Regions from separate parts of the Anaerostipes caccae L1-92 genome, predicted to be linked through region 2. Evidence: predicted binding sites of a transcription regulator. Region 2 holds the regulator's gene; each other region holds the start of a gene.
The links. Region 2 encodes Rex, which represses fermentation and respiration genes when NADH is low (regulators of the CRP and FNR family bind a similar motif). Its sites were predicted from a motif close to ATTGTTAANTANTTAACAAT; they were not measured.

Region 1: the regulator Rex is predicted to act here: its motif matches at 1,908-1,927, upstream of ANCC_RS06560 (4Fe-4S dicluster domain-containing protein).
Region 3: the regulator Rex is predicted to act here: its motif matches at 2,480-2,499, upstream of ANCC_RS07725 (shikimate dehydrogenase).

The regions. Positions count from the first base shown of each region.
Region 1 covers NZ_AP023027.1:1,340,364-1,344,924, forward strand. Annotated here, with positions in the region: gene ANCC_RS06550 (pyruvate carboxylase) at 1-1,083, shown strand, start outside; gene ANCC_RS06555 (ClpP family protease) at 1,164-1,814, shown strand; gene ANCC_RS06560 (4Fe-4S dicluster domain-containing protein) at 1,944-3,431, shown strand; gene ANCC_RS06565 (DNA translocase FtsK) at 3,592-4,561, shown strand, end outside.
Region 2 covers NZ_AP023027.1:2,016,056-2,020,616, forward strand. Annotated here, with positions in the region: gene alr (alanine racemase) at 1-956, opposite strand, end outside; gene ANCC_RS09925 (bifunctional ADP-dependent NAD(P)H-hydrate dehydratase/NAD(P)H-hydrate epimerase) at 940-2,421, opposite strand; gene acpS (holo-ACP synthase) at 2,418-2,780, opposite strand; gene ANCC_RS09935 (redox-sensing transcriptional repressor Rex) at 2,797-3,456, opposite strand; gene ANCC_RS09940 (ABC-F family ATP-binding cassette domain-containing protein) at 3,609-4,561, shown strand, end outside.
Region 3 covers NZ_AP023027.1:1,574,542-1,579,102, reverse strand. Annotated here, with positions in the region: gene aroD (type I 3-dehydroquinate dehydratase) at 1-343, opposite strand, end outside; gene ANCC_RS07730 (MFS transporter) at 357-1,529, opposite strand; gene ANCC_RS07725 (shikimate dehydrogenase) at 1,561-2,436, opposite strand; gene ANCC_RS07720 (LysR family transcriptional regulator) at 2,641-3,540, shown strand; gene ANCC_RS07715 (oxidoreductase) at 3,659-4,561, shown strand, end outside.

The sequences.
Region 1 (4,561 bases), 680 kb from region 2:
GTTCCGGATGAACTCACAGAATTAAGCCAGTACTATGAGAGACTGAGACCGGTTTATAAACAGTTTGAAAGCGGCATGGACGCTCCGAACACAGAGATCTACAAGTATGAGATCCCGGGAGGACAGTACTCCAACCTGCTGGCTCAGGTAAAAGAGATGGGAGCAGCAGAGGATTTTGAGGAGATCAAGAGTCTGTACAAAGATGCCAATGATCTGCTTGGAAATATTGTAAAAGTTACGCCTTCCTCTAAAGTCGTCGGAGACTTTGCCATCTTTATGTTTAAAAACGGTCTGACCAAAGAAAATATTCTGACAGAGGGCAGAGGATTATCTTATCCTGATTCCGTAGTCGAATATTTTGAAGGAATGATCGGACAGCCGGAAGGCGGATTCCCGAAAGAACTTCAGGCTATCGTGCTGAAAGGCAAAGAGCCGATCACCGTCCGTCCGGGAAGCCTGATTCCTCCGGAAGATTTCGATCAGATCAAGAAAGGGCTCAAAGAGTTCTTTTATATTGATACAATGGAAGACGAAAAGACGCTTCACCGCAAAGCCATCAGCTATGCGATGTATCCGAAAGTATATGAGGATTACTGCAGACATTTTGAGGCTTACAATGACGTCACAAGGCTGGAAAGCCATGTGTATTTCTACGGGCTGAGAAAGGGTGAGGAGACGACACTGACCATCGGAGAAGGAAAAGATTTGATCATCAAGTTTGTGGATATGTCAGAACCCGATGAGAACGGATACCGTCTGCTGGAATTCGAGGTCAACGGTTCCATGCGTGAAGTGAAGATCTTAGACCGCAACCTGGAAGTCAAGGCCGACCACAGGATCAAAGCGGATAAGAGCAATCCGGGACATTTAGGCTCAACAATTCCTGGAACCGTCGGAAAAGTCCTCGTAAAAGAGGGAGATCCGGTAACTGTGAATATGCCGCTTCTTACCGTGGAAGCAATGAAGATGGAAACCACCGTCGTATCCAAAGTTAACGGAAAGGTGGATAAGATCTACGTTAATGAAGGCGAACAGGTCAATCAGGAAGATCTGCTTGTATCTTTTGAAATCGAAGAAGAATAATCTTACTCATAATGACAGACAATAAAAGGGAGAAGCACTGCGCTTCTTCCTTTTTATTAAATCAAAGTGAGGATTTCGATATGAATGAAGATCAAAGAAATGAGATAAGAGATACCGGAGAACTGGACCTGGGCGGGATTCATGTCATGACGGTCATAGGAGAGATCGAGGGGCATCAGCTGTCCCCGCAGAACTCCAAGACAACCAAATATGAGCATATGATCCCTGCGCTTGCCAAAGCAGAGTACTCTGACGATATCAAGGGGATACTGATTCTGCTCAATACGGTTGGAGGGGATGTGGAATGTGGGCTTGCCCTTGCGGAAATGATTGCTTCCCTGAGTAAACCAACGGTAACGCTTGTATTGGGAGGGAGCCATTCCATCGGAGTGCCTCTTGCAGTCTCTTCTGACTATTCATTTATTGTTAAAAGTGCAACAATGATGATCCATCCGGTGCGCTCCAGCGGAACCTTCATCGGTGTGCTTCAAAGCTACCGTAATATTGAGAAGATTCAGGACCGTATTACCAGATTCATCAGCGATCACTCTGACATTGCGGAGGATAAGGTGGAAGAACTGATGCTGCACATCGGAGAACAGGTGAAAGACGCAGGAACCGTACTTGAGGGAGAACAGGCGGTGGAACTGGGCCTGATCAATGAAATCGGGGGCATGAGCGAGGCCTTTGCAAAGCTTAAGGAACTCATACAAAATACCTCGGAAAACTGAGAAAAAACCGGGGGTTCCGGTGTACAGAATAAAGTACAAAAAAAGCAAAAAAATCCTTTAATTTCGGGTAAAAGTAGTGTAGAATGATAATAGATTGTTTTTATTTTAACGAACATTAAAGGAGGAGCTATGAGAGGAATTGAGACCCCGGTCCGAGAGATCAGAAAAAAGGTATTTACAGAGATTGCTAAATTTGCCTATGAACAAAGAGACCTTGAAGAAATCGAGGATCTGCCGTACGAATTAGTGAAAGGTGAGCTGCCGACATACCGCGACAGTATTTATCGTGAAAGGGCAGTGGTAGGAGAGAGAATCCGTCTTGCCATGGGGATGTCTTTAAGACCTGCTGATAAGCCTGCAAGAATAACAAAAGGAATCAAACAGAGCAACATTGCTGAAAAATACTACGAGCCGCCGCTTCTGCAGGTGATCCCGGCAGCATGCAACGCCTGCAAGGACAGAGCATTCATTGTAGGAGGAGAGTGTCAGGGATGTATGGCACATCCATGTATGGAAGTATGTCCGAAAAATGCAATCAGTTTTGTGGACGGATATTCCTACATTGATCAGGAAAAGTGCATTAAGTGCGGACAGTGCCAGAAAGTATGCCCATACAGTGCGATCCATGAGAGAAAAAGGCCGTGTGAAGTAGCCTGTGGCGTGGGAGCGATCGAGACTGATTATGCAGGACGTGCTACCATTAATCCTGACAAATGTGTATCCTGCGGCATGTGCATGGTCAACTGTCCGTTTGGAGCCATTGCAGACAAGTCACAGATCTACCAGCTGATCAAAGCCATGAATGAAGGCAACGAAGTCATCGCCATCCTGGCCCCTGCTTTTGTTGGACAGTTTGGGCCGAAGGCAACCCCTGCCAAGGTGAAGGCCGCACTGCTGGAGATCGGATTTGCCGACGTATGGGAAGTGGCAGTGGGAGCGGATGCAGGTGCCCTGGAAGAAGCGGATCACTATGCACATGGAGTTGCTACAGGAGAGGTGCCGTTCCTTTTGACCTCCTGCTGTCCGTCCTGGTCTATGCTCGGGAAAAAGTACTTCCCTGAACTGATCGACCAGATTTCAAATTCACTGACCCCGATGGTGGCGACAGCCAGAGCCGCAAGACAGACCAACAAGAACGCAAAAATCGTATTCGTCGGTCCTTGTGTGGCTAAAAAACTGGAAGCTTCCAGAAAGTCTGTCAGAAGTGAAGTGGATTTTGTCATTACATTTGAAGAATTGGACGGCATGTTTACCGCCAAGGATATTGATTTCAGTACTTACGACAAGGAAGTCGAGATGAACGATGCGTTCGGTGCAGGACGCGGATATGCAGTCGCAAGCGGTGTTGCCGCGGCTATTGAAGCATGCGTAAAAGAATACCATCCGGGAGTGGATGTGAAGATTGACCATGTGGAAGGACTCGCAGAATGCAAGAAGATGCTTCTTCAGGCAAAAGCCGGCAAGAAGAACGGGTACCTGATCGAAGGAATGGGATGTCCGGGAGGATGCGTTGCCGGAGCCGGAACCAATATCCCGGTAGTCAAAGCGGGTGTACAGGTTAAGAAGTTCGTGAATGAAGCAGAGCAGTTCATTCCGCCTGAGACAGCAAAATACTGATATTCATTATATTTCAAAGATACAAAAGAGTCTGAACGGAACCAAAGAGTTCTGTCCAGGCTCTTTACATTTATTTAGGTTAATTGTAAAATAGTCATATAACTCTTTTGATGAAGGGTTGTTGAGTATTAAATATAAGAAGAAAAGAGATTCCAGAAGAATGGCAGCAAAAAAAAGAAAGAGAAGAAACACAGCACGAAAGAAGAAAAAGCAAAAAGACTTTGCAGGGTTCTATCAGGAAATTGCGGTTCTGTTAAGTTTTGCAGTTTGTCTTTTTTTATTTTTGAGTAATTTCAGACTCTGCGGAAAAGTGGGAAACACGGTAAGTTCCGCGCTGTTCGGAGTGCTGGGCGGTGTTCACTATGCTGCTCCTATTGTTATATTGATCATGATCCTTCTGCTGATCTCCAATCAGTATAGCAGCATCTCGGCAAAGAAGTCTTTTTTTATTGTTCTGCTCCTGTGTATGACTGCGGCGATATGGCAGATGGCGACAGACATCCGTATGTCTGATGCAGCAGTGTTGTACCGGTACGGATCGGAACATCATGCGGGAGGCGGAGTGGTCGGAGGTGTCATCGCTTCTTTTCTGTATAAGGAGCTGGGACTGGCAGGAAGTTATGTTGTCGTATTTTTTTTGACAGCAATTTCTATGATACTGATTACTGAGAGATCACTGCTCTCCTTTGTAAAGCGTGTGGCAGCATTTTTTGCACCCGAACGGACTTCAGGAAAGAAGACCAAAACAGCTGATAAGAGAAAGCCAAAAGAAAAAGAGGACAGGCAGGCATCAGGAATCAAGACTCCAAAGCTTCCAGACTTAAAGCTGAAAAGGAGAGAGAAACAGTCAAAGGTACTGGATGACCTTACTCTGATGCCGGAAGAGCCGGCAAAAGAACCGGACAAGCCGTTTGATCTGGACGAGATGATCGGACAGCCCGATGAGGAAGTACTGCCGGAGGAGCCGGAGCTGAAGCCGGGCAAAAGATCTTTTGTGAACAGAGAGAAATCAGAGCCTGAACCTATACCGGAGATTTCCATACATCCTTCTGCGCTGGAGGAGGGAGATTATGTGTTTCCGCCGGTGACTCTGCTGAAAAAGGGAAAGAAGGCCGGAGGAAACAGTCAGG
Region 2 (4,561 bases):
ATGAACTGATCCATGCAGATCCTTCCTATGATCGGCGCATACTGTCCCCGGATTATGACCCTTCCCCTGGAAGACAAGGCCCTCGGATAGCCGTCAGCGTAACCTACCGGTATCGTCGCGATTCTGGTCTTTCTGTCCGTAACGAACGTGGAGCCATAGCTGACTCCTTCTCCCGGCCCCACTTCTTTTACATGGATCACATGACTGATCAGGGAAAGTGCCGGCTTTAAATCAATGGCTGACTTATCCACTTCCTCGGAGGGATACAGCCCATAGGTGATGATGCCGGAACGGACCATATCCATACGACATTCACGGAGGTCCATAATGGCTGCGCTGTTGGAGACGTGCTTGACCGGGATCTCGATCCCTTTTTCCTCAATCTTTGAGACAAACTGATCAAACAGTTCCTTCTGGTATCTGGCCGATGTCTTGTCCTCCTCGTCCGCACATGCAAAGTGCGTAAAAATTCCCTGAATTTTAATATTAGGAAGTTTTTGAATACGCTGTACCTGCCCGACCGATTCCTCCGTGGGCTTAAAACCAATCCGGTTCATTCCGGTATCCACTTTGATATGTATCCTGGCTTCCTTCTTCATTGTAACTGCAAATTTAGAGATCGCCTCCGCCATCTCATAAGAAAATACCGTCTGTTCAATTTCATGCTGGATCAATGAAGCATACTGATATTCCGAAGTATATCCGAGAATTAGGATCGGTTTTGTGATTCCCTGTTTTCTCAGAGCGATCCCTTCCTCAATGATCGCCACCGCAAAACCGTCGACGCCGATCTTATTCAATGCCTTCGCCACCGGGACCGCCCCGTGTCCGTAGCCATCGGCTTTGATCACCGGCATAATCTTTGTATCCGGCCCCACAAGTTTTTTTATCTCACTGATATTATGGCAGACCGCATCCAGATCAATGGCTGCGTATACCCTATAATACTGATTCATCGCTGATTCCTCCTAAAATACTGCTGATTGACTCAATGATGTCTGATGCCAGCATGCTGTTGTGTCCAGAAATTTCTGCGGCATGGTCTCCTGCAAGCCCATGGATATAGACACCAAGGGCGGCAGCCTCAGAACATTCCATGCCTCTCCCTAGGAGGCTTGCGATCATGCCGCTTAAGACATCGCCGCTCCCCCCTGTGGCCATTCCGTTGTTTCCGCTGCTGTTATAATAAACAGGCCGGCTGCCTGACACTACAAGCGTTGCCGCATCTTTCAGCACAACAGTGGCGCGGAATCTGTCCGAAAGCTTCTGTCCCGCATCCGTCAGAGTTTCTTTCACCTGCTCTGCGGATATTCCAAGGAGCCTTGCAGCTTCCAGAAGATGCGGTGTGAAAACGCACCCTCCCGGATGATCGATCTCCATTCCATAACGGCTGACCGTATTCAGGCCGTCCGCATCCAGCAAAAGAGGCTTCGTTCCGCGCTGTAAAACTTCTTCTAATAATTCTTTGGTCCGCTCTGAGACTCCCATTCCGGGTCCGAATAAGATACAGTCACACCATTCGAGGGCATCTTTTACATCCTCATATGTCCCGAACAGCACTTCCGGAAGCATGGACTGCAGAATCGGACGGTTGGCTTCGCAGGAGATCACCTTTACCAGTCCGCTGCCCATGCGCAGGGCACTCTTTGCCGAAAAATAAGCAGCCCCAGACATCGTCTCATTTCCTGCTATGATCAGGACTTTTCCATAGGTGCCCTTGTGAGAATCCGCAAAACGGCCCGGAAGTCTTTCTAAATCTTTCCTATCGTATGTGAAGCCCCCTGCATGTTTCTTCAAAACAGAATCAAAGAAACCGATCTTTTCTACATACAGCCGGCCCGCATATTCTTTTCCCGGATAGAGCAGATGTCCTGCCTTGGGACCGCCGAAGGTCACCGTAGCGTCTGATTTTACGGCGCATCCGAGGACTTTTCCCGTATCCCCGCTGATTCCGGAGGGAATATCGACTGACATGACTTTAGCTCCGCTTCCATTAATCCTTTCCACAGCAGTACGGTATGTCCCCGATACCTCTCTGGAAAGGCCTACGCCAAACAGTCCTTCCAAAATCCAGTCATAATCCTCATAATCTATCTCTTCTTTTTGCTCATATCCAAGCCGTGCAAGGATATCGTACTGCGTCTTTAAGTCTGCGGATGCCTGAGACAGATCCCCTACGACTGTAAAATCCACTGAATACCCTTCTTCCAGAAGGATTCTGGCCGCAGCCAGCGCATCTCCCCCGTTATTTCCGCATCCTGCCACAGAAAGTATCCTGTTATTTTTTCTGACTGTTTCCATGAGCCTTCGGGCAATTTTTTCGCTGGCCCTCTCCATCAGCACCAGGCCAGGAATCCCTATCTTCTGTATGGTCTCCTTATCAACATCCTGCATTTCCTGATTTTTTAAAACATATTTCATAGACACTCTCCTATGACAAAAGCCTGTGCCAGCCCCCCTGTGTTCGTAACCGACACATGAAATTTCGTAATCTTCCTATCTGATGCCATTTTTTCGGCTCTGCCTGTGAGTTTCACATAAGGTGCTCCTTTTGAATTCCGAAACACTCCGATCTCATAGGGCTCCAATCCGAAGAAGCCGGTTCCAAATACCTTGGAAACGGCTTCTTTAACTGCAAAATTACCAGCAAGAGTCGTACTGTTTAAACCTGCGCATGCCAGTTCCTCTTCTGAAAAAATCCGGCTCAGGCGGTTCTTTCTCTCCACCATCTTCTGTACCCGCCCGATTTCTATCAGGTCAGTTCCTATACCGACAATCATGGCGTTCCTCCCGTCTTTACTCCGCGCCTTCGCTGTCTTCCCTGCTGTGAATATTGTAAGTCAGCGTCATGAGGCTTTCTGCCAAATGGACATTCTCCACGGTCACACTGTCCGGCAGCGTGAGATCCACAGGGGCAAAGTTCCAAAATCCTTTGATGCCCCACGATACAAGATCTTTGGCAATCTTCGGCGCCTGGTCCTGCGGAAGCGTGAGGGCTGCAATCTTGATCTCATGATTCTTTATAAACTCTTCCATATCGTCAATATCGTGCACTTCCACTCCGTGCACCGTGATGCCGATCAGCTTCGGATTCACATCGAACAGCGCAATCACCTGAAAACCAATGCTGTTATTGTTAAAATCCTGATAATTGGCCAATGCCTGCCCCAGATTGCCGGCACCGACGATGATCATCTGATTGCTTTTGTCAAGTCCCAGAATCTTTCCGATCTCCACGTAAAGATTTTCTACATTGTAGCCGTATCCCTGCTGCCCGAAACCTCCAAAATTATTCAGGTCCTGCCGGATCTGGGATGCAGTTACTTTCATCCTCTCGCTCAGCTCTTTGGATGAGATCCTCGTAATATTTTTTGCTTTCAAAGCCCCCAAATAACGGTAATATCTAGGTAATCTCTTTATAACTGCCGGTGATATATTCTTATCCATTGATGACATTATTACCCTCCCACTTATTTTATTAACTACTCAAATTAAATAAATTATATAAGATTGTCTAATATCTGTCAAACTTTTCAGTGCGTTTTTTCAGAAATTATGTTATGCTTATAAAGAATTTTTACAGCTTAGAAATTTTGAAGGAGTGCACTATGGTTTTATCTTGTCAGAATATACATAAAACATTTGTCGACCAGGAAGTCCTGAAAGGAATTTCCTTTCATATCAATGAAAAGGACCGGCTTGCCGTCATCGGCTTAAACGGTGCCGGAAAGTCCACCCTGCTCAAGATCATCATGGATCAGATGACACCCGATGACGGGGAGATCCACAAAAAGAAGGACGCCGATATCGGCTATCTCGCACAGCATCAGGACCATACTTCTTCCCGCACCATTTATGAAGAGCTTTTGACCATAAAACAGGATGTGATCGAACTGGACAAAAAACTCCGCTCTCTGGAGCATATGATGAAGCATTTAAGCGGCACAGAGCTCGAAGAAAAGATGGAGGAATACACCAGGGCCACTCATTTATTTGAACAGAAAAACGGTTTTGCTTATAAAAGTGAGATCACAGGAATCTTAAAAGGACTCGGGTTTCAAGAGGAAGACTTTCAAAAAAAAATCGAGACTCTGTCCGGAGGACAAAAGACAAGGGTCGCTCTCGGAAAACTCCTGCTGATGAAGCCAGAGATCCTTCTCCTGGATGAGCCTACCAACCATTTGGATGTAGATTCGATCCAGTGGCTGGAAACCTATTTAAGCCACTATGAGGGCGCTGTCATCCTGGTCTCCCATGACCGGTATTTCCTGGACAAGATCGTCAACAAAGTCATGGAGATTGAGTCGGGGCACGCGATGCTCTTTGACGGCAACTACACTTCTTTTATTAAAAAAAGGGATCAGGTAAAGGCAATCCGCTTGAAGGAGTACGAAAACCAGCAGCAGGAGATCCGTCACCAGAAGGCGGTCATTGAAAAACTAAAACAATTTAACCGGGAAAAATCCATCCGCCGGGCAGAGAGCCGTGAAAAGATGCTGAACAAAATTGATGTGATCGAAAAGCCTGTGGAAGTCGACGGAAAAATGCGCTTTGCCATCGA
Region 3 (4,561 bases), 440 kb from region 2:
CATCTACAAGATCTACATATCCGCTTTTCGCTGCGTTTTTATTCAGTTCTGCATACGGACCCGCTTCGATGGCTTTCTCTCCGCCTTCTTTGGATGTACGGAAGGTAAAGAGAATCGGTGTCTCCCCGAGAGCTTCTCTCAGATCTTTTAACACATCTTCTACTTTGGCAAAATCGAAGACTCCCTCAAACCAGTCCACGCGCCATTCCACAACATCTACCGGGATCTCCCCGAAAGACTTTGCCTCGGCGATGATCTCTTCCTTTGTCACGCCGACAATCGGCACACAAATCTTGGGAACACCCGTTCCAATCTCTACATTTCTAACTTTTACTGGATTCATTCTTTACTCCTTATTAAGCTTTCTCTTCCATTGCCTTGTATCTCACATTGACAAACAGAGCCAACAATACTCCGACAACAGTGATTCCAATGTTCATTAATAAAATGTCTGCTTTATCCATTGTACCAGCCAGAGAAAGGATTGTATAGTTCGATAAGCTGGACGCGATCATAACGATACTCGTGATGGTTCCTTTGATTTTCGGAAACAGATCGTTGGCGGTCGCTGTCACAAGCTGAAGTACAACGGCTCCTGCGGAATATCCGACAACTGCTGATCCGATGTAGCAGATAGAAGGAGTTCTCAGCAGATAAACAAGCGCAATCATAATCGTTGCGATCAGAGGATATACAAATAAGAATCTTACCCCTTTTATCTTATTAACTAAAACAGTTGTAACGACGATAGCTACGAGAGATCCTGTGCTGTAGTAAGTCTGCATGACAGAAGGATCACCAATCTTTGCATATTCCTTCGCGAAATCCTGAGCACAGTTCAGCCAGAGCTGGAATGTTGCTGTTCCTGTAAATCCGATGATGATCAGCGCAATGCTTTCCAGTGAGAAGTTTGCGTGTTTGATATCCTGGATCAGAGAAGATTTTGCTCCGCCTGCTGTTTCCATTTTCGGAAGAGGCGCGAATAAAACGAGCACTCCGATGATAGCGATGGCAGCACCGCATACGTATAATAATACATTTAAGGAAAGGTTTGCTCCAACGATAGCACCGATCATAAACGGCATTAACAGCTGTGAACAGGAGATTGAAAACTTGGTAAGCATCGTTGCCATACTGGATCTCGGTGCGAGAATCTCAACACATGCCGGAATAACGCCTGTGTCAAGGAAAGAGTTTGCGATACCTCCCAGAATTGCCGCGATATATGCAACGGTCATATTCGGTGACATGGCAAGTCCTAAGAAAAAGATCGCATAGGAGCCTGCGCCGATAATGGATGCAACTTTTCTTCCCAGCTTATCAGAAAGAGGTCCTGCAAACGGAAGGGCAATCAGCCTTCCCAATCCTAATGCGGCAGCTACCATTGTAACAAGGCCGATGTCTGATGCTCCCCACTGTTTTACCAGGGTTTCTTTTACTGCCACCTGTCCTAAGACAGATGCTCCGATACCATGGATAAAATAATTTAAATATAAGATAAACGCACTGGGATAATATTTTTTGTTCATAATTGATTCCTCTCAAATTTCCTCTCTAAGTTTAGTCGTATTTAATATCCAACACTTCTTTCATGTGATCGATCGGCATATGTTTTCCAGTCCACAAGTGGAATGCAGCGTCTCCCTGGAACAGCATCATACCAAGACCGTTCATTGTCTTGCATCCGGCTTCTTTTGCCATCTTTAGAAGTGCAGTCTCTCTCGGTGCATAAATTGTATCAGTGACAATCAAGTCCGGACGTAAGAATGACGCGTCAGGGATTACTGACTGTCCCTCTAAAGGTTTCATTCCCACACCTGTTGCCTGTGCGAACAGATAGCTGTCTGCAATCTCTTCTTTTAATTTATCTTTATCATCAAGATCATAAAGATTTACGATACAGTCTGTGTTTGCACGAATTTTCTCAACAGTTTTCTCCGCGTTCTCCCAGAACTTATCTTTAATATTAAAGATTGACATTTCTTTGACACCGTCTAATGCCGCCTGGATTTCGATTGCCGTTGCTGCTCCGCCTGCCCCTGTGATTGTCATTTTTTTACCGATCACATCGATGTCATTGTCTTTCAGTGACTGCATGTAGCCGATTCCGTCGGTGATATGTCCTGTCAAAACTCCGTCTTCATTGACGATCGTGTTGACCGCTCCGGCCATTTCTGCTGCCGGTGAAAGCTTATCTAAGTATTTGCCTACGACTGTCTTGTTCGGCATAGAAACGTTGGAACCTTTCAGTTTCAAGGCGCGCAGTCCTTTTACCGCATCCTCTAATGTGTCATTGTCAACTTCAAACGCCAAATATGCATAGTCAAGTCCTAATGTGGCAAATGCTTCATTGTGCATTGCCGGTGAGCTGGAATGTCTGATCGGATATGCCATCAGCCCGATCAATTCTGTATGTCCTGTGATTCTCTCTGCCATGTGTCATTCTCCTTTTTTACTTACCCTGTTGTTTCTTCACCCAAAAGTTAATTTTTTAACAACCTTACAAAAACTATTATACACGGATCTTATTGATACTTCTAATACATCTTTTAATACTTTTTAATAGTATTTTGCTATCATTCATGTTATGCTTCCTTATATATATAGCACTGCACTTTCCACAGAAATGAGGTAATCTCTATGAATCTAAACCAGCTTTCATATTTTCAAAAAATCGCAACCCTGCAGCATTATCACCAGGCAGCCAGAGAATTGAATGTATCCCAGCCCAGTCTGAGCCGCTCCATCGCCAATTTAGAAGAGGAACTGGGGCTTCCTCTCTTTCGGAAAAACGGAAGAAACATCGAGCTGACCAAGTACGGCAAGATCTTTTTAGAACATGTTAATAAAATACTCGAAGAAGTAAAGATTGCCGAGGACAAAATGAAGGCTCTGGCCAACGCCAAAGGAGGCCACATCGACCTGGCCTACGTGTTTCCCCTCGCCAAATCGTATATTCCCCACCTCGTACGCAGTTTCCTGGATTCGGAAGATTCCAGCAATATCACCTTTTCTATGACGCAGGAAATCACCAACAAAATGCTCCGTGATCTGAAATCCGAAAAATATGACGTCATCTTCGGCTCGTACGTATCCAATGAGCCTGAGATCGAATTCGTCCCGGTCATCAATCAGGAGATGGTTGTCATCACGCCGCTGGAGCACCCCTTGAAACATAAAAAAGAAGTTCTGCTGGAAGATCTTCTGTCCTATCCTGTTATAGGATATGACCGCACCTCCGGTCTGGGGCAGTATACAAATTCCATCTACCGGCAGAACCGGATGGAACCTGAGATTGCATTTGAAACCTCCGACGAAAATGCCATTGCTGCTCTCGTAGCCGAAAACTTCGGTGTCGGCTTTGTGGCCCATGTGGAATCGCTGAGGGAATATGACGTGGAAATTCTTCACTTAAGCAACGTCAAACCTTATCACACCGTCTACATGGCGTACCTGAAAAATAACATTATGATTCCTGCGGTAGAGAAATTTATCGGCTTCGTAAAAAAAAACAATAGACAAAAGCTATTAATTCTTTAAAAAATATCAATTTGTTAAATAATTATCTTTGCTTTATAATGAACTTATCATTACAAATCACCCAAATGCAATGATAACAACCCTAATTAGAAATCGATAATCTTTTGGAGGGTACACAATGAAGTGCAATTATAAAAATATTTTCAGTCCGCTGACAATCAAAAACATGACGATGAAAAACCGCATCATGATGACACCGATGGGAACTAACTATGGAGAACAGACCGGAGAGATGAGTTTTCTCCATATCAATTATTACGAACAGAGGGCAAAAGGCGGTGTCGGCCTTATTATGGTGGAAAATGCCAGCGTAGATTCCCCTCTCGGCTCAAACGGTACGACTCAGATCAGAATCGACCATGACAATTACATGCCCCGCTTCTTTAAGCTCTGTGAGACCGTTCATTCTCACGGTGCATGTATCGGATTACAGCTAAACCATGCAGGTGCGTCCGCTCAGTCTAAGCGTACGAATATGCAGCCGGTGTCTGCTTCAGATATTCCGTCTAAGGCAGGCGGAGAAATTCCTCGTCCGCTCACAAAAGATGAGATTTACGCGATTGTTAAAAAATATGGTGAGGCCGCTGCACGCGCACAGGCTTCAGGATTTGACTGCATTGAGATTCATGCGGGACATTCCTACCTGATCAGTCAGTTCTTATCTCCTACGACAAACGTCAGAACCGATGAATTCGGAGGTTCTCCGGAAAACAGAGCCAGATTCGCAAGACTGGTCTTAGAGGAAGTCAGAAAACAGGTTGGACCGATGTTCCCGATTTTCGTCCGCTTAAGTGCCGACGAGTTTATGGAACATGGAAATACCCTGGATGATACTTTGGACTACCTCCAGTATTTCCAGGAAGAAGCCGATGTTTTCGATGTTTCTGCGGGATTAAACGGTTCCATCCAGTATCAGATCGACGCCAATTACTTAGAGGACGGCTGGAGATCTTATATGGCAAAGGCTGTCAAAGAAAAATACGGAAAACCATGTGTGACGATGGGTAATATTCGTGATCCT